Regions from separate parts of the Paenibacillus hebaui genome, predicted to be linked through region 1. Evidence: riboswitches for the same ligand, from Rfam matches in the RefSeq annotation. Region 1 holds a riboswitch; the other holds the start of a gene.
The links. Region 1 has a riboswitch for glycine ahead of sdaAB (L-serine ammonia-lyase, iron-sulfur-dependent subunit beta). Riboswitches for the same ligand answer to the same signal wherever they lie in the genome.
Positions count from the first base shown of each region.

Region 2: it holds a riboswitch for glycine, as region 1 does, so the genes downstream of both, gcvT (glycine cleavage system aminomethyltransferase GcvT) here and sdaAB (L-serine ammonia-lyase, iron-sulfur-dependent subunit beta) in region 1, are expected to answer to the same signal.

Region 1 covers NZ_CP196836.1:494,053-505,624, reverse strand. Annotated here, with positions in the region: gene ACR32F_RS02335 (ABC transporter permease) at 1-383, opposite strand, end outside; gene ACR32F_RS02330 (ABC transporter permease) at 373-1,089, opposite strand; gene ACR32F_RS02325 (ABC transporter ATP-binding protein) at 1,086-2,000, opposite strand; gene ACR32F_RS02320 (HAMP domain-containing sensor histidine kinase) at 2,083-3,534, opposite strand; gene ACR32F_RS02315 (response regulator transcription factor) at 3,630-4,313, opposite strand; gene ACR32F_RS02310 (alpha-glycosidase) at 4,522-6,276, shown strand; gene sdaAA (L-serine ammonia-lyase, iron-sulfur-dependent, subunit alpha) at 6,495-7,445, opposite strand; gene sdaAB (L-serine ammonia-lyase, iron-sulfur-dependent subunit beta) at 7,435-8,124, opposite strand; glycine riboswitch at 8,266-8,407, opposite strand; glycine riboswitch at 8,412-8,536, opposite strand; gene ACR32F_RS02295 (LolA family protein) at 9,287-10,378, opposite strand; gene ACR32F_RS02290 (ATP-binding protein) at 10,408-11,572, opposite strand, start outside.
Region 2 covers NZ_CP196836.1:5,499,794-5,511,365, forward strand. Annotated here, with positions in the region: gene ACR32F_RS24975 (endonuclease MutS2) at 1-1,406, shown strand, start outside; gene ACR32F_RS24980 (cysteine-rich CWC family protein) at 1,529-1,777, shown strand; gene ACR32F_RS24985 (mannitol-1-phosphate 5-dehydrogenase) at 1,843-2,988, opposite strand; gene ACR32F_RS24990 (PTS sugar transporter subunit IIA) at 2,985-3,419, opposite strand; gene ACR32F_RS24995 (BglG family transcription antiterminator) at 3,416-5,518, opposite strand; gene ACR32F_RS25000 (PTS mannitol transporter subunit IICB) at 5,557-6,993, opposite strand; gene gcvH (glycine cleavage system protein GcvH) at 7,413-7,805, opposite strand; glycine riboswitch at 8,149-8,271, shown strand; glycine riboswitch at 8,275-8,375, shown strand; gene gcvT (glycine cleavage system aminomethyltransferase GcvT) at 8,590-9,726, shown strand; gene gcvPA (aminomethyl-transferring glycine dehydrogenase subunit GcvPA) at 9,723-11,078, shown strand; gene gcvPB (aminomethyl-transferring glycine dehydrogenase subunit GcvPB) at 11,222-11,572, shown strand, end outside.

The DNA of each region.
Region 1 (11,572 bases):
CCCGCCAGCAAAATGGACCCCAGAAGTAATCCTTGAGTCCCCGCCAGAAGTAAAAGCACGATGGTCAGTTTACCAGCATATACGCCTGTACGCGTAAGAGGTAGCACCAACATCTGCTTCCACCCTCCCCCCGCGTGTTCGAAACGGCACACAAAGGAGGTGAATACTCCGGTCAGAATCGGTAACAGGAGCAACCCGTGCAGAAAGACCATTGTGCTCATTAGCACGCCCCAATGGCCAGAAGGGGTGGATAACAATCCGATGAGCAGTGCTATTAATGGACTCAGCAGGATCAAGAGCCATATGGGGGATTTGCCCATTTTCAACCGTTCGGCGGACAGAATTCGGAAATACGTTGTCGCAAAGCTCACTCTAGGCCACATCCTTTCGGCTGAAATGCATCATACCCACGAACATGATCAAGAGCCCCAAGCCTGCACCCATGCCTGCATACATGAGCGGATTTGGTCCAGTCCAGGCCATCTGTGCCCATGCGAGTGGAAAAAGCGGGGATAGGCTGAGCGAGAACAGGCCCATTACGGCGAGAATAATACCAAGGGTAACCGGAAGCGCCTGATTCTTGGCTACCATTGTGAGCCATAGCTCAAGCGCTAACACCGGAAGGGCACCAGCCAGCGGCAGGAGACCCAGCTTGATCGCTTGCGTCCAAGGTATTTCACCGGCATCGAAGCCGAGCACCAGCCCCAGTCCTACAGTCCCCACTGTTAGCAACAAACACGAGATGATAAGAAGAACGCAAGCCAACAGAAACTTGGCCAGATACACAGCCGATCTAGGAATCGGCAGCGCCAGAAGCTGCTTCCATGATCCTTGTTCATGTTCAACATTGGCGATCATGGAACTGAGAATGGTTGCGCCCAGCATCAAGGCCAAGGGTACAAAAACAACCATGTTGCCCAGCAATCCTCCCCATAAATTCCCCGCGTACTGCTCCTTCAGATAATCCAATCGTAATCCGAAGTTCAACGCCTGCATCGCCGTTAGTCCAATCGGCGCCAGAAAAACGAGAAACCAGATGCCTTTGCCACGAATCTTGAGCCAGTCGGACGATAACGCACGGCCGGTCATACGGTTGCCCCCTCGCCGATGACCCGCATGAACAGGTCCTCCAGAGACTGACGGTGTTCTTCCACGCGGTACACCGCGTGATCCTGCTCGACTAGGCGACGTACAAGCAGCGCAATCGCGCTGTTGTCCATATAAGGGAATGTTAACGCAGCCCCTTGTTGCTGTCCGAACTGTCCCTGTTCCCTTGCAAGCTTCATTGCCTCTTCCGGTTCAGATACGGTTAGTCGAATAGAGCTGCCCGTCTGGCTATGCAGATTGGCGATGGTATCCTGGAGCACCATCTTGCCTTCACGAATAATGCCGACACGGCTCGCCATCTGCTCTACTTCACTCAGCAAGTGACTGGAAACCAGCACCGTAATCCCATGTTCCAGTGGCATACGTTTAATTAATTCCCGTATCTCCTGAATGCCCGCAGGATCAAGCCCGTTCGTAGGCTCGTCCAAAATCAGCAGTTCCGGTTCACCCAGCAATGCACTGGCAATACCCAGACGCTGCTTCATGCCAAGGGAATATCCCTTCACCGAACGCTTGGCATCCTTGGTCAGATCCACAATGGACAACACTTCGGCAATTCTGGATTTCGGTACATTGATAATCCGGCGCAAGGCTTCCAGATTCTCTACGGCATTCAGATGTCCGTAATATGACGGATACTCGACCAGTGAACCTACACGACGCAGAATATCCATACGATCCTTGCGGATATCCTTGTCAAATATACGGATGATTCCTTTGGTTGGCTTGATTAAGCCAAGAAGCATCCGAATCGTTGTTGTTTTGCCGGCACCGTTGGGACCGAGGAAGCCGTAGATATCTCCCTTTTTAATATGCAGGTCAAGTTCACGAACCGCGGCACGGTCCCGGTATGTCTTCCATAAATTAGCGGTTTGAATAATGTTATCACTCACTGTTTAATCACCTCGGATATCATCATAACTGCCCGAGGTTAAAGCTAAGGTTGGCTCAAGTTTAAGTTTGGTTTAAAAAAAGCTATTCCAGCGGTTTGACCACTCCCGAACCACTGTAGATGCACATCTGAACACCTTCTTCGGAACTGTCCACCCGCTTGCGCAATCCCATCTCACGAATCAACAGGTCTACAATGGATAAACCCAAGCCTGTCCCTTTCGTATCGGCATCCTTCTGCATTCCCGGACCCCGATCTCGAATAACGAGCGCCGTCTCTCCCTGAATCTGCTTGGTTGATATACCAATGTACTTCCCACTCGCCGCATGACGGACCACATTCTGAAACAGATTGTCGAGAACCCGGCGCATTCCCTGCTCATCCATATGCCAGATCAATGGTTCTTCCGGCAGATCAATATCGATCTCGAACTGTTCTTTTTCCCAGACCGGGTACCATGCTGCCGCCGTTTCCCTTACAACACGGAAAATATCTTTCTCCTCCAATTTCAGTGTATACTTCCCGCTCGTGAGCAGATTGTAAGATAACATGTTATCGATGAGCCCGCCCAGGTCCTCCATCTTCGCTTCCATGCGATTTAATGAACCAACGCCTTGCTCGCTGAGCGCTTCCTTGTTCAGCGCATGCATATGTCCACGAATGACAGTCAGCGGAGTGCGCAGATCATGGGAGAGCCCGGCAATGAGACGTTTCCGCAAATGTTCTTCCTCACGCTCTCGGTGACGGCTGTCCGTCAGTTGATGCACCATCTGATTAAATGACTCCTCCAGCTGACCAATCTCGTCTGACCGACGAATATTAACCGGAAGCGGAATGCCCTCCTTTCCTGTGGTCATCATCGCTGTCTGCAAACGAATAAGCCGCTTGCGAATACGTGCAAAGAAGAGAATCGACATGATGATGAAGATCATGAAAATGATGGCCGTTACGATTCCCAGATACAAAAGTTCCATCTGCCAGTTATTCTGTGACTTTTGCAAAAGTGATCGCGGCACTTCAATGACCATGAAGCCCTGTCCTCTGTCCTGTCCATCCCCGCCTATATATGCAACTACGGTCAGTGGATCACGATAGAAAGCTTCTTTCATGAATTGCACGGCATTGTTCGCATTCCACTCGGCTGGAATTTGGGTCTCTTCGGTTTTACCCGAATCCAGCGACCACTTTAATATGGTGTCTGTCGCGCCATCGGATGAAGTGGATTTCACTAGTGTTACATCTGCACCACCCAGAATAAAGGTGGTCTTACCATCCGCATTCACAAGATACATGGACGATTTGGGATACTGTTCATGCAATCGCTCCAACCGCATGCTAATCTCTCCCTCGGAGGCTCCATCCAGATTCAGCGCTTCACGCGACCACAGTTTACTGATCCGGTCAACGTCACCGTATGGCGCCGTTTGATTCGGGCTCGTGTTGTTCACCACGACCACATAGATGATGGATATGATCGGAAGTACGACGGGTACAAACAACACCGCCGCCAAAATCAGGAGAATATAGCGGGACATCAGGGATCGTCCAAAACGCAGCCTGCTTTTCCCTGACGAAGTCTGAGCGATGCTTCTTTCTTCCCTCGTCGACTCTCGTGCTCTGGACCGCCGGATCATGGCTTCTTCACGCGGTACCCTACACCACGGACGGTTTGAATAACGACAGGGTTGGCCGGATCACGCTCCAGCTTCTCGCGCAGATGACGGATATGTACCATTAATGTCTTGTCTCCATCCAGATAGGATTCATTCCAGACCGCTTCGTAGATCTGCTCTTTGGTCCGAATCATGCCCATATGTCTGAGCAGGTAGGCGAAGATGTGAAACTGTTTTCCCGATAAAATAATCTCTTCCCCCGTCTCGTCATTGACGATCCGATGATCTTTCTCATAGATCGACAGATGATCGAGCTTCACTACCGTATCCGCCGAGATCGCTGTTCCTGCCTTGCGCAGCTGTACTTCAATCCGTGCAGCAAGTTCATCGGGGTGGAACGGCTTGGTTACATAATCGTCGGCAAAATCGAGCCCATGCAGCTTGTCATCAATGGACGTTCTGGCCGAAAGCATGACAATGGGCACAGCAGGATGTTCTTTTTTGAGCCGTTGCCCCACCGTAAATCCATCCAGACCCGGCAGCATGACATCCAGAATAATCAGCGAACAGCCCCCGGCAGCTTCTGCTGCGCCTTCACCACTTCCGAGCCATATCACCTCATATCCGCGCTCCTCCAGGTCCGCCTGGACCCAAGTGGCTATTTCCGTATCATCTTCAATATATAGCAGTTTCGTTTTCATGCGCGCATTCGTTTCCTTTCTGTACCCTTTGGGTTAATTATATATTTGAACACAATGGCGTAAGCTCTTACTAAAATCATCGCTTGTTAATTACACGAAGCTGTTCGGTTATGTCCCTATTCATTATATCGTAATCAATCCATTGAATGATGCCATACCCGCTCCACAAATACATAATCTCTGTATCCATGACGGGAGGAATTTCAACATGCTGCTGGAAGCCATCTATCATCAACCAAAACGGAATTGGGCCTATGCCTACGATCAGGATACGATCCGCCTGCGTCTTCGTACCAAAAAGAACGACCTCACTGAGGTACACGCCCTGACCGGGGATAAATACGCCTGGGAACAAACCAAGGCGTTTATTCCTTTAACCAAGTTTACCACGGACTCCATGTTTGATTACTACGAGGGAGAGGTGAAGCCTCCTTATCATCGGCTGAAGTACTCTTTTCTGCTTAAAAGCGGAGACGAGCAGATCTGGATGACCGAGACGGACTTCCAGAAGGAAGAGCCAGACGATCCTGGTCGGATGTTCCAATTCCCTTATATTCATGCCGGAGCCGTGTTTACACCACCCGCATGGGTGAAGGATGCCGTGTTCTATCAGATTTTCCCGGAACGATTTGCGAATGGCAACCCGGATATCAACCCGGACAACGTAGAACCCTGGGGCGGCGAACCCACACCTTTCAATTTCTTCGGAGGTGACCTTCAGGGTGTAATCGATCATCTGGACTACCTCAGTGAGCTGGGCATTAATGCGATTTACTTCACACCGATCTTTGAGGCGACCACCAATCATAAATATGATACAGAGGACTATCTACGGGTAGATCGGCATTTTGGTGATGCAGACACCGTCAAACGATTAGTCAAGCTGTGCCATGAACGTGGCATCCGGGTACTGCTGGATGCCGTGTTTAACCACTCCGGGAAGACGTTTGCACCTTTTGTCGACGTGCAAGAGAACGGGGAGAAATCCAAATACAAGGACTGGTTCCATGTACACGAGTTCCCGCTGGATGTGAAGGATGGCATTCCTACGTATGAAACCTTTGGATTTGAAGCGCACATGCCGAAGCTCAACACGGAAAATCCCGAGGTAAAAGACTATCTGCTCAAGGTTGCCAAGTACTGGATCAAGGAAGTGGGTGCGGACGGATGGCGGCTGGATGTCGCAGACGAAGTGGATGATGCATTCTGGCGCGATTTCCGCCGTGTAGTGAAGGCCTCCAATCCAGATGCGTATATTCTCGGCGAGATATGGAATGAATCCTCGTCCTGGCTGCAAGGTGACCAGTTCGACGCATCCATGAACTATCCGTTTACCGATGCCGTGAATAGTTTCTTTGTGAAAAACAAGATGCATGCCGAGACATTTGCGAATTCCATTGGACGGCAATTATCACGTTATCCGCTGCAAGCCAGCGAAGTCGCATTCAATCTGCTGGATAGTCATGATACGCCGCGACTACTCACCGTATGCGAAGGCGATCAGCGGAAGCTGAAGCTGGCAGCGTTGTTCCAGTTCACTTACCTGGGTGCCCCGTGTATCTATTACGGAGACGAAATTGGGATGGATGGCGAGCATGATCCAGGTTGCCGAAAATGCATGGAATGGGATGAGGCGAAGCAGGACCGCGAGCTGTTTTCTTTTTATCAAAAGCTGATTGCACTTCGCCATGCCCATCCTGCCCTCCGTGCGGAAGGCGGCGTTCGATTCTTGCAGGCCCGTGAAGGCGGAAGCCAGCTGGTGATGGAACGGCAGGATGATGAGGAACGTATTTTGATCCTGTTCAATCGCTCGGAAGAAACGGCAATTATTGAGCTGGAGGCGGGTGCCGGGGAATGGACGGAACTGTTTGGTGAGAAGCATCGTACAGCTCTGGAGGATGGCATTCTGGCGGTTGAGCTGCCCGCATATGGATATGCTGTTCTAAGTACGAATCCCGCGTAATACGATAAATAGCGCTCACAGACCTGTAGCTGATCTGTTGAGCGCTTATTTGGCGTTAAGGATGGTTCGTTGGGGCATGCTCTTTTTCCATCGTAAGGAGCATCAGACACGTTCAGACCACGCACTCGCTCGCTACAGACGTGTTCAGATCCGCGCCAGCTTTCAGACCGAGGTTTTGAAGACACACTCTAGTTAAAATAGAGTTCATGCCAAGCAAGTTATACCTTAGCTTCTGGTTCGTTTTGATCGGGAGACTTAGACTCCACTTCAGCCTCATTCTCCGCACGCTTCGCCTTCGGTTTGGCAAGCTTCTCCATCATCTTCCGTCCCGTTGGCGTCTGAGCTAGGCCGCCTTGGGCTGTCTCCCGATGACGACTTGGCATCGCGCTGCCTACTTCCAGCATAACGCCAATGACTTCGTCGGAAGGAATGGCACTGCGGACTCCGGCCAGCGCCATATCGGCCGCAGCCAGCGCGGTTACGGCACCCAGTCCGTTACGGACGATGCAAGGAATTTCCACGAGGCCAGCAACCGGATCGCAGATAAGGCCCAATGTATTTTTCAACGCAAGACCTACCGCATGAACCACTTGCTCTGGCGTTCCTCCACGCAGCTCTACCATGGCACCTGCAGCCATACCGATGGCAGAACCCACTTCCGCCTGACAGCCACCCTCGGCCCCGGAGATAAATGAATTGTTGGCAATGACATAACCGATTGCTCCCGCACAGAACAGACCATTTACGAGGTGCTCATCACTCCAGCCAAAACGCTCTTGGGAGCTGATAAACACACCCGGGATAATACCGCAGGAACCCGCTGTCGGTGTCGCCACGATTCGGCCCATAGAAGCATTCACTTCAGATACACACAAGGCATACGCCATGGCAAGTGCCGAAGCATCACCGGAGCAAGTCTCACCCTTGCGAATATACTCGGCCATTTTTTTGCCATCTCCACCCGTCAAGCCACTGCGTGATGTCGTATCTTCTGTCAGTCCTTTGTGTACCGCTTCCTTCATCACCTGATAGTAATCCGACATCTGCCGCACAACATCCGCTTCTGGCGTATTGGTTTCCTGAACCTGCTCTTCAATCATTAACCGGGCAATGGTTTTGGACTCGGCTGTACAGATGGTATTCAGTTCATGCAAATGTTTAAATCGCATCCGGCTCCACTCCTCTCTTCAAATCGATTACGCGAATTTCAAGTACATGGTCCAGCGCTCGCAGGTAATTCAACATCTCAGGATTTGGCACACCATCCATCTCCATCGCAGTTAAGGCTTCACCATCCCTGGCTTTCCGATCCACTTGCATATACCCGATGTTTACACCTGATGAGCTAATTGTGGACGTCACCGAAGCGAGTACCCCAGCTTTGTCCGAATGGCGCAGAACAAGCGTCGGAAACTCTCCGCTGATCTGTACACGGAAATCATTCAAAGCATGCACCGATACACTTCCACCACCAATGGAAGCACCGATTAGAGAACATTTGCGCTCTCCATACCACAACTCAATCTTGACCGTATTCGGATGTGGGGCCGGCAGGCCGCTCGTAAAAAATTCTACCTCCATGCCCGCTTGCTCTGCGTATTGCTCCGCATCCGGGATACGCGGATCGTCTGTGACATAATCAAGCAAACCACCGATCAAGGCAAGATCCGTACCATGCCCCTGATACGTATCGGCAAACGAGCCGTACAGGGTTAACCGGGCGCGTTCCGGCGTACACCCCAGCCACTGACGAGCAATTCGTCCCAGCCTTGCCGCTCCGGCGGTATGTGAACTTGAAGGCCCCGTCATCGACGGACCAATAATTGAGAAAACATCCTTAAAACGCATCAAAAGCCCTCCATTATTAATCATGGTTCATATTTGTAACTTGTATTCGTCATCGTTTCCATCCAGGAGATTAATCCATAATGTCCCTTATTTAAGGTATAATGACATCAAAAAAGGACAGAAGAAGGCCTTAGGCCCTCTCTCTGTCCTCGATACCTGAGAGTTTCATGATGTAGCTACACGGAACGATGCAATCCTGTATTCACCAGGCGATGGCATCAGACAAACCCGTGCTGCTTGATCATATACCCCTTGGGTGGCGCAGTTCGCGCACTCTCCAGAGTTGCGTCCAACGATGGTACTTTTACCTGAGAGATTAACCGCTGCGCCGGGTGCGCAGCAGCTTGCTCCTTCGGTGCCCGATAGCCCGCCATCTTACTTGGTCTGCTCAGGTCTCTCCCGCTCGTTTTCATTCGCTGTATTATCAATCATTTGATTTGGAATGTTACATTACTGAGTTTTGGATCATGTATATCCATAGAGTAATGTACCCAATCATATATGTCAACAAAAGTAACGTGTATTTATCATCTGTTAAGAAAATCTATTCTAACTGAAGCGGATGGCATTGATATTTCTCACTTCTGCTGAAGCACTTGTGACGTTTCAATTTTCGTAAATTCTATGCCTACCGTGTATGCGTTGGTAGTTGTCGCAGGAGCGGTATCCACGTAGGTATTGGAAGAAAGAAACCTCAATGTCCCTGCAGCATTATCTGTACGGGAGAGCTGCAATTGATTAATCAGAACCCCGTTACGTCTGAGGTTAATTGTTATACGAGATATTCCAGTTTGAATCTACAACCACGGCCACTTGCGTACTATTGTCGATTTTTACCCGCTGACCAGCCATCACAGGCACATTAAGGGTTTGAACACCATAGTATTTTCGATAGGGCCTGTGGATAAAACAGCCATATTTTGATGCCTCCTTTTCTCAGCCTTCTGTCGGCGGATTGAGATCATCTTATATGAATATGCTTCATATCGAGTAGCGTGCGCCCGTTTACAGCTTTATGGATGGGATGGATGACCCGCGTTCCTCATAGAACGATCTTCTGGAAGCCAACACTATTTGTCCATCATACCAACAGGGAAGAGAACCAAAAAAAAGGACTGCCGTATCACTTCAACGGCGGTCCTTTTTTTTGGTTCCATTCACGTCAAGATGGATTGGGCAGGGTCAACGCTTCCGCCCAGGCTTGCAGCTTCGCTTCTGTCCAGCCATCGTGCTCACCCATGAGAGAATAGCGTAGTCCAGCTTCGTCCCAGGATATATTCCGAATACTCTTCATATATGTGCCTTCAACCCCACGCACTTCAGTTGATTTCTCATCTGGCAAAAGTGTTGGATTCGCGTCATCTTCCGGCGTCTTGAAGATCGTCAGACTCACTTCAACCTTATTATCCCGCACATAGTACAGTGTCACTTCATCCCGGTTCAGCTCACCGCCCGTATGAGACATCTCGATACGAGACAGCTCCATTCCTTCGCCCTTATACTGCAAAAAAGATTGCCCCAGTGCCTGCTTCGCTTCCTCCAACGTTACTTCCGAGCTCTGGCTCAGATCATTCAAGTCCTTCACATCGACTTCCTTCGGGATGTCGATCACGAAAATGTCTCCTGGAAATTCGGGATCATATTGAATCGGATTGTAGACCATTTCTGATTTTCCATCACCATACTCACTAATGACTTTGACAATCATCCACGTTTTGGGATCCACCCAATATTCAGATGAGATGGATAATGTGCCCTCTTCCTTCGGCGTCAGTTTAATGTGGATGACATCCTGTCCGTGAAGCTTTTCCTGCCCCTTCATATCCACATCATGGGAATCCCGTAACCGTTCTAACTGATCAACCAGCATCTGCTTCTGGGTTTGTTTAGGCTGTTCACCCAAGCTGGATACGTTCATTGAATAAGCTGTTCCCGTCTCTTTTTCGTAGATTGTAATCTCCGTTCCGTTATTGACTGCGTAACTTACCTTGCCATTCTCCTCTGTTTCCGTGCGCTTTCGTCCAGTTTGGCCGTCTACCCATTCCTTGATATGCATCGTGTTAGTCAACTTGTCATCCGTCCATACTTTCATCACACCTTCAGCATAATACGAGGCGGGTTCCGTTTCTGCAGATACAACCTTCTCGATCATCTCATCTCCTGACATGGCCAGCATGTCCTTCTCCGCGCATCCTCCGAGCAAAGACACTGCAAGCAACGCAGTACCAATCATCATCCATCCTTTATTCATCATCCCAATCTTCCTCTCCTGTTTCGAATGTTCTACATTTCAGGTAATCGACATACTGCCAGTGTCCCGTATCCCTCAGATGACCACATACGCATAGCCCCTCTGTGCCGTATTGCAATCCGTTTGGCTATACTTAATCCCAGACCCGAGCTACCTGCATACCCCTTTTCCTTTTCCTTCTGATTCTGATGTTGAACATAGGGCTCGAAAATGCGATCAAGCTGTTCCCCTGGAATAGCCTGCCCTTCGTTATGCACCAGAATCAAAGTAGATCCCTTCCTATATTCATTCAACTCCAAACCCAGCGAAGGAATGATCCATTCCGGCAGCGGCTGATCTGAAGCAATTACCCCCAGACCCATTACACCATTCGTCCTCGTATAGCGCAGTGCATTGGTAATCAGATTATCTGTCAGGCGCATCAGTTGTTCGGGATGAACCCGGTACAGGTGGTCTGTGCGGACAACCGTCCTCACGTCAACATGTTCACGCTCGGCGAGTCCCCCATAACTTCCCAGCAACATGTCGAAGAACTCTTCTCCTTCCACCTCAACCATGGCCATCTCCAAATCACTAGAGCCCAGTGCCGTGTACATCTCAAGTTCACTAATCATCTGTTTCATCCGCTCCACATTTCCAAACAACACTTGCCGGTATTCCTGCCTTTCAAGGTGTTCCAAATGCCGATCATCGCTAAGCACTTCCGCATAGGCACTAATGGACATTAAGGGTGTCTTCAGATCATGGGATAGCGAAGCGACCATAAGCTCTTTCTCTTTTTGCTCCTGCTTCACTTTGATCTGCGTCCGCCTGACCGTTTCCTGCATCGCATCGAATTGCTGCATTAATATCCCCATTTCATCATGGCGAACCGGGAATGAATCCTTGACATCTGTTCCTTGAGCAAAAGCACCCATTCGCTCCATCAGTCGTTGCATGGGACGAAAGAGTTTTCTCGATAGCAGCCAGAGCATCGTCCCATAGAGAGCAGCAAAGAAAACCACCAAGCAGCCTACCACCCATGCGGTGCGCAAGGAAATGCCTTCCAGCCAGTCTGTACGCAGCATCGTTATCTCATAAATACCGATCAGTTCACCCTTTTCCCATACAGGCTTCTTGAGTGAAAATGTACGGTGCTTCAATTGCATATCGTACAGATCCCGGTACAATTCCGCACCTCTAACGGTATAACCGCCC
Region 2 (11,572 bases), 2.2 Mb from region 1:
AACAGGTTAAAGGCAGCGTGCTGGATGAGTCGGGAAGCGGGCAAACCGTATATATTGAGCCGGCTGAATTAGTAGGTTTGCAGATGGAACTGGCTGCGTTGCAGGCCGAGGAGTCGCGCGAGGAAATGAAGATTCTTGGCGACCTGACCACGCTGACGGATTCATATCATCGTGAAATCGCGCTGAATACCGAAACGGTAGGCATTCTGGATTTTCTGTTCGCCAAAGCAAAATATGCGGCCACCATGGATGGACGTGCCGTTCGAGTAAATGCCAACGGGCAAATCAAGCTTCAGGGTGCACGACATCCGTTAATGGATTCCTCCATGGTTCCACTTGATTTTGCAATTGGCAGAGCCTACTCGTCGCTTATTATTACAGGGCCGAATACGGGCGGCAAGACGGTGGCGCTCAAAACACTGGGCCTGCTCACTCTGATGATGCAATCCGGTTTGCTCGTTCCCGTAGGAGAAGGTGGCGAAATGGCGGTTTATCATGAAGTGGCTGTCGATATCGGTGATGGACAGAGCCTGGAGCAGGCACTCAGCACCTTCTCTGCACATATTCGCAATATGATCGGCATCCTGGAACAGGCCAATTCATCAACACTTGTGCTTATTGATGAGATGGCTTCGGGTACGGACCCTGGTGAAGGGGTCGGACTTTCCATCGCCATGCTGGAGGAACTACACAGCCGCGGAGCAACCGTTGTTGCAACAACCCATTTCGGGGAAATTAAACATTTTGCAGCCGCCACGCCGGGATTTGAGAATGCACGAATGGAATTTGATACGGCTTCACTCCAGCCACTATATCGACTGCGAATCGGAGAAGCCGGGGACAGTTATGCCTATTCCATCGCGCTGAAGCTCGGGATGCCACAGCGGATTATAGAGCGCTCGAAGTCCATTTCGGAACAGGGGGTTAGCCAGGAAATATCCAACAACGTTTCCCAATTCAAGCCGGAATCAACTCCGAAGCAATCCGAACCTGCCCCTACTAATCTAACGAAATGGGATCAATCATCGGGAAAGCCATTACAAGTGCAAGTGCCATCACACTCAACGGAGAGTAATCCCGGCAATTCCTCATCAAAGGCAGAACGACAAGAACAGAAACCCAAAACATTCCGTAAAGGGGACCGCGTGTATGCAGCCTATCTGAATCAGTCGGGAATCGTCTGTGATGTGGAGGACAGTCGTGGACAGATCGGGGTTATGCTACGTGGACGCAAAGTGAAAATTCATAAAAAACGCCTGACTCTTCATATATCCGCAAATGAACTATATCCTGGCGACTACGACCTCGACATTGTGCTGGAGACCAAAGAAAACCGGAAAAAGCGTAAACTCATGGGCCGTAAACACGTGGAAGGACTCATCATTGAATTACCGCCTGAAGAATAGTTCGAAATTGCTATACTATCGTAAGGTGGTATACTGCGAACCATTGAATATTGTTGATATACTGTGATCAGCACATTTCTCTCGTTCGATGTTAGAAAATTCACAGGGAAGGGAAGACCAGCATGTCCCCAGAACAAGATACGAAATTGATTGCACCCAATGTGCTTGTATGTCCATTATGCGGGGAGGCTAATGGCTGTTCCTATGCCGCAGGACGACCCCATTCTGAATGCTGGTGTAATCAGGCTGAATTCCCTGAAGGGGTATTTGACCGCATTCCGGCGGAACAACGCCGAAAATCTTGTATATGCCAGCGATGTTTGGACACGTACAAAAGCAAGCTTAAGCAAGAAGAAGAACCACACAGTTAACTACTGTGTGGCTCTTTTGCTAAGCACAATCTATTTTTATTATATGATAGCCAATCCGCTGACTGTTACATTTGATGATACTGAGCCACAGCTTCCTGAAGCACAGGATGTTGCTCATCCATGGTTGTATAATGGCTGAGTGCCGCAGCGATCCCCTTCTGCTGGATCATATCCTGCAGTTCTGCTGCTTCGGGATCTTCTGGAACATCGAACTTACAGGCAGCGGCCATCCCCATCGCCAGATACGTTGTTGCTGTTCCGTACTCGTGTGCCTGAAGCGCCGGACGAACAAGACGGTCATTCGCAGACAGCTTCCGCAGCGGCGAGCGCCCTACACGAGTTACTTCATCCGTGAGATATGGATTGACGAACCGCTCCAATATTTTAAAAATATACTGCTGATGCTCTTCCGGATTAAATCCAAATCGCTTTACCAAAACATCCCCAGTTTCCTGCAAGGCACCATATACAATGGATTTCACCTTTTCATCGGCAATGGCCTTCTGAATCGTGTCGTACCCGTTCACATAGCCAATATAAGCGGCAACGCAGTGGCCCGTGTTTACGGTAAACAGCTTCCGCTCGATATACGGCTCCAGATCATCAACGTAGAGCACACCCTTGATCGGTTGGTACGCTGGAGCCATCTGTGAACGATCAACGACCCATTCATAGAAAGGCTCAACCTGCACAAGCAACGTATCTTCGTGATGTTGAATCGGCACAATCCGGTCTACTGCAGAATCAGGAAAATAAACGTATTGATCGGCAAGCAATCGGACATTCTCACCCAACAGCCCATACACATGCTCTTTCAATTGAGTGCTGGCTCCGATTGCATTCTCACAGGCGATAATATGAAGAGGTTTATGGACACTGCCTGTTCCCAGTCTCACTGTAAGTCCCTTCGCGATTCCAGGGGCAATATGTTTCAGTATGCCTACACCGACTGCAGTTGTAATCAGGTCTGCTTCTGCGACATTCTGAGCAACGGTCTCCAGACGGGTTCCATCGATTGCATTCACGCCCGTGACGGTCTCCTGATCCTTGCTCTCGTTAGCCAGTTCCACCGTATACTGACCACGGTGCCGGAGAGCAGTAACCAGTTCCTGATTCACGTCAGAGAAGATTACTTCATATCCTGCACGGGACAGAATCAATCCGATAAACCCGCGTCCAATGTTGCCTGCGCCAAAGTGTAGGGCCTTCATAGCTCCATTTCACTTTCCAGAATAGCGATAACTTCCTCGGCTGTCTTCGCCAGACGCAGGGCCTCCATATTCTCATCCTCTGCACAGATCACCGCGATGCTGGTCAGGATCTCCATATGTTCCCCACCTTGAGCCGCGATACCAATCACCATGTAAGCTTTTTCTTCTCCAAAATCAACACCCTGCGGGAATTGAATCACGGATATACCTGTGGACAGGATAAATGATTTCGATTCCTTGGTTCCGTGTGGAATAGCGAGCCCATTACCTACATATGTGGAGACAATTTCCTCGCGCTCAAGCATTTTGTCAATATAATCAGCGGTAATATGTCCCGCATCCTTCAGAATCTGCCCTGCCATGCGAATCGCTTCGTATTTGTCCTGAGCCATCGCGTTCATGATGACTTTATCTGTAGTTAACATACTCATGTTTGTTGACCTCCAATTTCGGTTTTACTGCGGTAAAATCCAACCAGTTCCTGGGACAGGTAATGAATAAGATCATCCCTGATTCCCTTTTCCAGCAATATAATCAATTCTTCCTGTAATAAAAGCGCACTGATCTCACTCAGAACTTCCAGGCTTTCCTTGGATAACTCTCTGGGTCCGAGCATCAACAGGATGTGGCTGACCCCTATGGGATCATCCGGTGTACACAGAAGCGGCTCTGTCAATTGAAACAGACTGATGGACGGCCTATAGATTCCATCGCTGCGTGTATGGAATAACGCAAGTGATGTGCCGGGAATCTTCTGACTTCCCACCGCTTCACGTGTCTCCAACAGCCTCGCTATCTCCTCAGGCTCCTTCAGCACACCTGATCCGTGAAGCACCCTGCACATCGCATAGACGGTTTCATAAAATCCGATATCTCTGTTGTCCAGCGGGAACACCTGAAACTTCCCAATAATTCGGACGATTTCAATCAGTGTCGCTTCCATGCCAGCGGAGTCAGAATAACGACTTGTCGTTTGAAGCTCAGCTTCATATGACTTGCTATGTTCCCGCTGCAACGTTGTTGTTCGGATGAAATGGCGCAGACGTTCGCTCTCTTCTGCCGTGAGCAGCGGACTGACTTTGTAATACTGATGCTTATCCATTGGCAGATCGACTGTGGATAACACCAGATCATATTCATTCGTTGGAATGCGTGCAGCCTCATACCACGACACACTGTCCATAATGCGAATCTCGGGAATTTCCTTGGACAATCGACTGGAGAGCATCCGTGATGATCCAATCCCGCTCGTGCAGACAATGATGGCCCTGATCTCCCGCTTTAATGCGCGCAGCCTCTCGATGGAAGCACCGAAATGCATAACCAAAAAACCAATTTCCTCATCCGGTACGCCCGCCCCGGGCCAAGCTTGATACACCGCTTTTTTTACATCTTCGAACAGCGAGTCATAATCCTTACGGATCTGTTGAAGCAGCGGATTACGGATCATTTGATGCCCCTCAATCCGTTCCATCGCCGGTTGCATATGGGCAATCAGACCTTCACGAAGCATACGATCCTCATGGAAGGCGTAATGGGTTCTCTTCTGCATCTGATCCATCAGGGAACATACCCTGTCCAGTAAAATCAAGTCGTCTACTGGCAACAGGCGTGACGAGTGACTCCGTTCTTCCGTCTGTATCAGTAGCCTGTGAAAATAATCCTGCTCATCTTGGGGAAATGTCAGTCCAAGCTGGGTGGATAGAATGCTGCACAAGCGGGTAGCCATGTATGGTTGTACCTTCATCTCACCCTGTTGTGCATATCCGTCTCCAGTTCTCTCTTGATGAGTGGTCCGGTCAATGCCAAAACCCTTGCGAATACGTACAACTGCTACGGATAATTGAATCAGCAGCTTCATGTACTGTCGTTCCGGGATATTCTCCAACCACTCGATATCTGGTTGCCACAGCGCATTTTCGACCGTAAGAACATCGCTGTGCCCAATCATCTCCAACAGTTTGTTATTTACGATGGAGCCCCCTTGCTCGGGCTGTCTTCCAAACAGATCCGACTCATCCAGAAATTCCAGTGCAAGTGCGGCTATGGCTGTACGATGAGTCGTCTCACTTCCGTTAATCTTGACGCCATACCCGCGTCTGCGAACCAGTTTCAGTCCAGCCTGACGAATCCGTGTCTCCAGATCGTCCAGATCATTACTTACCGTTGATACGGTTACTTTCAGATCCGAAGCCAAGGCAAGCAGTTTCACAGGTTCCGACTCATCAAGCAGGATGCAAAGCATGAAGAGTTTACGCTCTTCAGGCGTAAACTCAACGTATTCATTACCCTCCAGTTGCTGGCGTAATACAGCCAAATCATCGGAACCGGAATCGATTCGGATACCGGTTCCTGATTTTTTTTCCAGCCTCATGCCCAGCGGTTCAAGCCATTGTTCTATCATTTGAAGCTCCCGGTGAACGGTTCGGGTGCTGACTTTCACAGCAACAGCGATTTCGCCGGCAGTTACTTCATGTGGATGCTCCAACAGGAACTCCACGATCTCACGTTGTCTTTTCGTAATGCTCATATCTCAGCCTCCGGCTCAGGGAAGACGAATGCACCATATTACTTCAGGCGTTCAATCAGCGCATCGTATTCCGGGCTTTTTAGGAAGTTGTCGATGGATATATGTTCTGCCGCCGGTGCAACACCTCGTGCACGATCGGTTAATGTTTTTTGGGTGATAACCACATCTGCATCCTGCGGGATATCACTGATGGCCGTATTGGTCACGGCAACGTCAATTCCCTCTGCCTTCATCTTCTTCCGAAGAATGGAAGCGCCCATGGCACTGGAACCCATTCCCGCATCGCAGGAGAATACAATTTTCCGCACGGATTCTTTTGGTTTGTGATCAGCTTGTGCGTTATCCATCGCTACCGCGCCCGATTCACCTTTGCTTGTATTTTTCATGTCCTTCATTTTCGACGTTGCTTCTTCCAGATCGGATTCCTCCGTCTTTTTGGATGTTTTCAGAAGCAGTGCACCTACAAGGAAGGATACAATGGTGGAGGTCACTACGCCGCTAAGGGCCGCAAACAGTCCACCTTTTGGTGCCATCGCCAGATAAGCAACGATACTTCCTGGTGAAGGGGTTGCCACAAGACCTGCACCCGTGAGAACAAATGTAAATGTACCTACGACCCCTCCCGCCATTACAGCAAGGATCAAGCGTGGATTCATCAAAATATACGGGAAGTAAATTTCATGAATACCACCAAAGAAGTGAATGATTGCTGCACCCGGAGCGGATTGTCTGGCCGATCCTCGACCTACAATCATGTAAGCCAGCAAGATGCCCAGTCCCGGTCCCGGGTTGGATTCCAGCATGAACAGAATGGATTTGCCCGTCTGCGAAGCCTGTTCCAATGCAATTGGGCTCAGTACCCCATGGTTGATCGCATTATTGAGGAACAGCACCTTGGCAGGTTCAATAATCAAGTTAGTTAGCGGAAGCAGGCCGAGTCCAACCATGAACTCAACGCCAGCGGACAGTGTACCACTGATAACCTGTACGAAGGGTCCAATGGCCATATGGGCCAAGAGTGCCAAAATACCACCGATAATACCTGACGAGAAGTTGTTGACCAACATTTCGAATCCGGATTTGATTTTGCCCTCGATCGACTTGTCGAACTGTTTCAACACCCAGGCGCCGAGCGGACCAACAATCATTGCTCCCAGGAACATCGGAATGTCCGCTCCGACGATGACACCCATGGTTGTCACTGCACCAACGACTCCACCTCGCGTGCCATGAATCATCGAACCACCCGTGTAACCGATCAATAATGGGAGCAGATATTTAATCATTGGATCAACAAGTTGTGCAAAAGATTCATTCGGGAACCAGCCTGTTTTAATGAACAGTGCAGTAATTAATCCCCAGGCGATAAACGCTCCCATATTCGGCATGACCATACCGCTCAGGAACCGGCCAAATCGCTGCACCCCTACCCGCATTCCACCTTTGGAATTGGACGATTGGTCCAAATTACTCATTGTATTATCCTCCTTGGATCAAGTGATTATGATTATGAAAGGGGTATCATTTCTCCCCTGTTGTAATCCTAAGCGAGAATGGTCCCTTGTTCAATAAAATGAAAGCGTACTTTCGTCATGAACAATGATGACAACATTAGGTTATGTAATCGTTTTTATGTATGCATATCGGCTGTATCTATTGATATACAAGGCTTTTTCTGTATATGACTTTTATCATTTCCAGAATGAATTTGAATGCTATAGCTTGATTCAACTTGACCGTTTTCATTCCAGATCAGCTTGATCCAGGAGCTGGAGCAGACCTCTGAAAGCACAAAAAAACCTGCGCAAGCACCAAGGCTCACACAGGTCGTAACAACATTAATCATATTTATTTTAGTATACATCATATGTTATGGAGTACAAATTAGTTGATTCTATTCTTCGATATGTTTACGATACGCTTCCGCATTCATCAATGTGGACAATGCTGCTGTCAGATCACCCTCAACACGAATCTCGATCATCCAGCCTTCCTCATATGGAGAGCTGTTAACGAGTTCCGGCGAATCCTGCAATGCATCATTCACAGCAATAATGGTACCACTGACCGGAGAGAACAAGTCCGAAACCGTCTTGACGGATTCGATCGTTCCAATGCTGTCTTCCGCTTTTACATTCAATTCAAGGTCAGGCACTTCCACAAACACAATGTCACCCAGCTGATGCTGCGCGAACTCGGTAATGCCAATACGTACGGTATCCTCCCCTACGGTTTGCACCCATTCGTGCTCTTCACTGTACAGGAAATCACTTTTCAATTCGCTCATCGATATCCGCCTCGCTTTTCATTAATGAGTGCATGCGTTCTTTGACCTTAACCTTTTTCCCAGAATATAGCGTATGATATTTTTGAATCAAATGTCAAGATACCTCACAATTTATATAATGAATACATGCAAAAACCAGTGACTTAATACACTCTTTCTACATATACTGGTGAATATTAGAATAGTAAGCGTACTCTTTCAAAATACACGAACAATATAAATTTCAATGTAAATAATATTCGGTTTTATATTCAGTTCTATGATATCGTTCTTGACATCGATAGTGGATTCACGTTTTAATGAGAGGAGTAAACGTGTTTATTGGACTATGTAATACCCGCGGATGAATGTAAAGGGAGAGTTTACCCCTGACACCCGATTTGGGATGTACATGCGGTAACGCCGAAGGAGTAAGCCACCGATAAGCGGAGGTGAATCTCTCAGGCAAAAGGACTTTTACGGGACGCAACTCTGGAGAGCATCTATTCGCCCTATGCGGCGTTATGATCACCCAAGGGGAAACCTGCTGCATATTGGCGGCGGGGTAACTCTCAGGTACCAAGGACAGAGCCTAAGAATACAGCGTGCTTCTGGCATGCCGATTCTTTGGCCTGTCCTTTTCCTTTTTCCCAAAAAATGAAAAACAGGATTTAGAGCGGCGCTGTCATAGCTGCCTTATCAAACTTATCTAATGAAGATCTCTAAATGAAAATTTAAGAATACCTTAGTTCATTGATCCATGATTGTATACTCGGCCCTTTACGGCCCATAACGAGGTGATTGGATGTCCGATTTGCTTAGAACTCCACTCTTTCCACTGTATCAGCAATATGAAGGTGTACGGTGCATTGACTTTGGCGGCTGGGAGCTTCCAGTCCAATTCAGCGGGATTCAGAAAGAACATGAAGCGGTACGTGAACGTGCCGGACTGTTTGATGTATCTCACATGGGCGAATTCATGGTACAAGGGGAGCAGGCTGAAGCTTTTTTGCAGCAGATGACCACCAATGATGTCACCACGCTTGTTTCCGGTCAGGCTCAATACACGCTGATGTGTTATCCCGATGGCGGCGTGGTGGATGATCTGCTCGTTTATAAGCTGGAAGATCAGCATTATATGCTGGTCGTTAATGCCTCCAACATCGACAAGGATTGGACGTGGCTGCAAGAGCACCTGATCCCTGGTGTGAGCATGACGAATGATTCCGAGCATACTGCCCTATTGGCCCTGCAAGGCCCACTGGCTGTTGATATTATCCGAAAGGTTACCGATGCCGATGTATCCACGATTGAGCCTTTTCGTTTTGTACAGGATGCCGAAGTATGCGGAGTAAAATTGCTGCTGTCCCGCACCGGGTATACCGGTGAAGACGGATTTGAACTCTATGTACCTGCGGATCAGGCCACTGTAGTCTGGAACGGATTGATGCAGGCTGGAGAAGGCAACGGACTGGTGCCAGCCGGACTTGGCGCACGGGATACCCTGCGTTTTGAAGCCAAGCTGCCTCTGTATGGGCAGGAATTGTCCGCAACCATCTCTCCGTTGGAAGCTGGCGTTGGTATGTTTGTGAAGCTGAATGCCGGACCTTTTATCGGACACGAAGCCTTATTGCAGCAAAAAAATGATGGGCCTGCCCGCAAGCTGGTCGGCATCGAAGTGCTGGAGCGCGGTATTCCCCGCTCTCATTATCCGATTTACGCCGAAGGTGTACAGATTGGTGAAGTGACGACAGGCACGCAATCCCCTACATTGAAGCGTAATCTGGGGCTTGCCCTCATCGACAGCAAATACGCTGCGCTGGGAACCCCTCTTGAGATTGAGATCCGCGGCAAAAAACTGAAAGCCGAGGTCGTGAAGACCCCTTTTCATAAACGGACACGTACGTCAAAGACACCTACTCAAGGAGCTGATCAAGCGTGAGCAAGCACCGTTACATTCCCATGACCGAGCAGGATCAGCGTGCCATGCTGGCAACCGTCGGTGTGGAAACGATGGAGGATCTGTTCCAGGACATTCCACAGGAGATTCGTTATCAGGGCGAGCTGCCCGTTTCCTCCAAACTCGATGAATATGCGCTAACACGTCACATGTCCAAACAGGCTAACGCCAATGCAAACTTCGAAACACATGCCAGCTTTCTCGGCGCAGGCATTTACGATCATCACGTTCCTTCCGTCATCAATCATGTCATTTCCCGTTCCGAATTTTATACCGCCTACACACCTTATCAGCCTGAGATCAGCCAGGGTGAACTACAGGCCATTTTTGAATTTCAATCGTACATCTGTGAATTAACAGGCATGGCCGTAGCCAATGCCAGCATGTATGATGGCGCGACTGCATTCGCGGAAGCAGGCAATCTGGCCGCAGCGGCCACTCGTCGCAAACAGCTCATCGTATCCCGCACCGTTCACCCGGAAGCTCGTCAGGTATTGCAGGCTTACGCACGCGGATTGAGTCTGGAAATCGTCGAGATCGGTTATCAAAATGGAGTGACGGATTGGGAAGCCCTGCAAGCCGCCTTATCGGACGATACCGCAGCTGTCATGATTCAGAGCCCAAACTTCTTCGGTGCTGTGGAAAATGTAAAGCAGGCTGCTGACCTCGTGCATGCGCACAAGGGCCTGCTCGTTGTCAGTGCTAACCCGCTATCGCTGGGTCTGCTGGAAGCCCCAGGCAAGCTGGGTGCCGACATCGTAGTTGGCGATGCGCAGCCCCTTGGCATCGCCGCTTCACTCGGCGGCCCCACATGCGGATATTTCGCTGTATCCCAGGCTCATATGCGCCGGATGCCTGGCCGAATCGTAGGCCAGACCACCGACCGTAACGGCAAACGCGGTTTTGTACTTACACTGCAAGCTCGTGAACAGCATATCCGCCGTGAAAAAGCCACGTCCAACATCTGTTCCAATCAGGCTTTGCTTGCGCTCAGCGCATCCGTGTATATGTCCATTATGGGTAAACAGGGCATGATCGATGTCGCGGATCTAAATCTGCAAAAGAGTCATTATGCCCTTAACACACTTTCCGCAATCTCGGGAGTCTCGCTTACATTCACCGCACCGACTTTTAATGAGTTTGTCATCCAACTGCCTGAGGGAACGAATGTAGAAACCCTGCAACTGAAATTGCTCGAAGCGGGTTTCATTGGCGGGTATGAGCTGGGACGGGATTATCCCGAGCTCGCCGGACATATGCTGATTGCCGTTACTGAACGACGCAGCAAGGAAGAGATCGACGAATTCGCACGTGTATTGGAGGGATCGCTGTGACTCAGGAAACCAAAACAACAACGACAACAACATCCGCACAAGTTCAAACCGAATCGACTGTCTCTCTCTCCACTTCAGGCCAGCCTGAAGCAGTCACAACAACAACCACTGCTCAGGCTACCACTCCAGCACCAGAACAATCGTTGATTTTTGAACTTAGCAGTCCGGGTCGGGTCGCTTACTCCTTGCCAGAATGTGACGTTCCTCGTCAAGCTGCCGATACGTTGATTCCCCGGGAAATGCTCCGTTCGGAAGCAGCAGCACTGCCTGAAGTGTTCGAGGTAGATGTTATTCGTCACTACACTGCCCTGTCCCGTCGTAACTTCGGGGTGGATAACGGATTTTATCCACTCGGATCCTGTACGATGAAATATAATCCGAAGATTAATGAGGATGTTGCACGGTATAATGGATTCGCCAAAATCCATCCTTATCAGCATGAATCCAGCATTCAGGGCGCACTTGAACTGTTATACACGTTGCAAAATGACCTT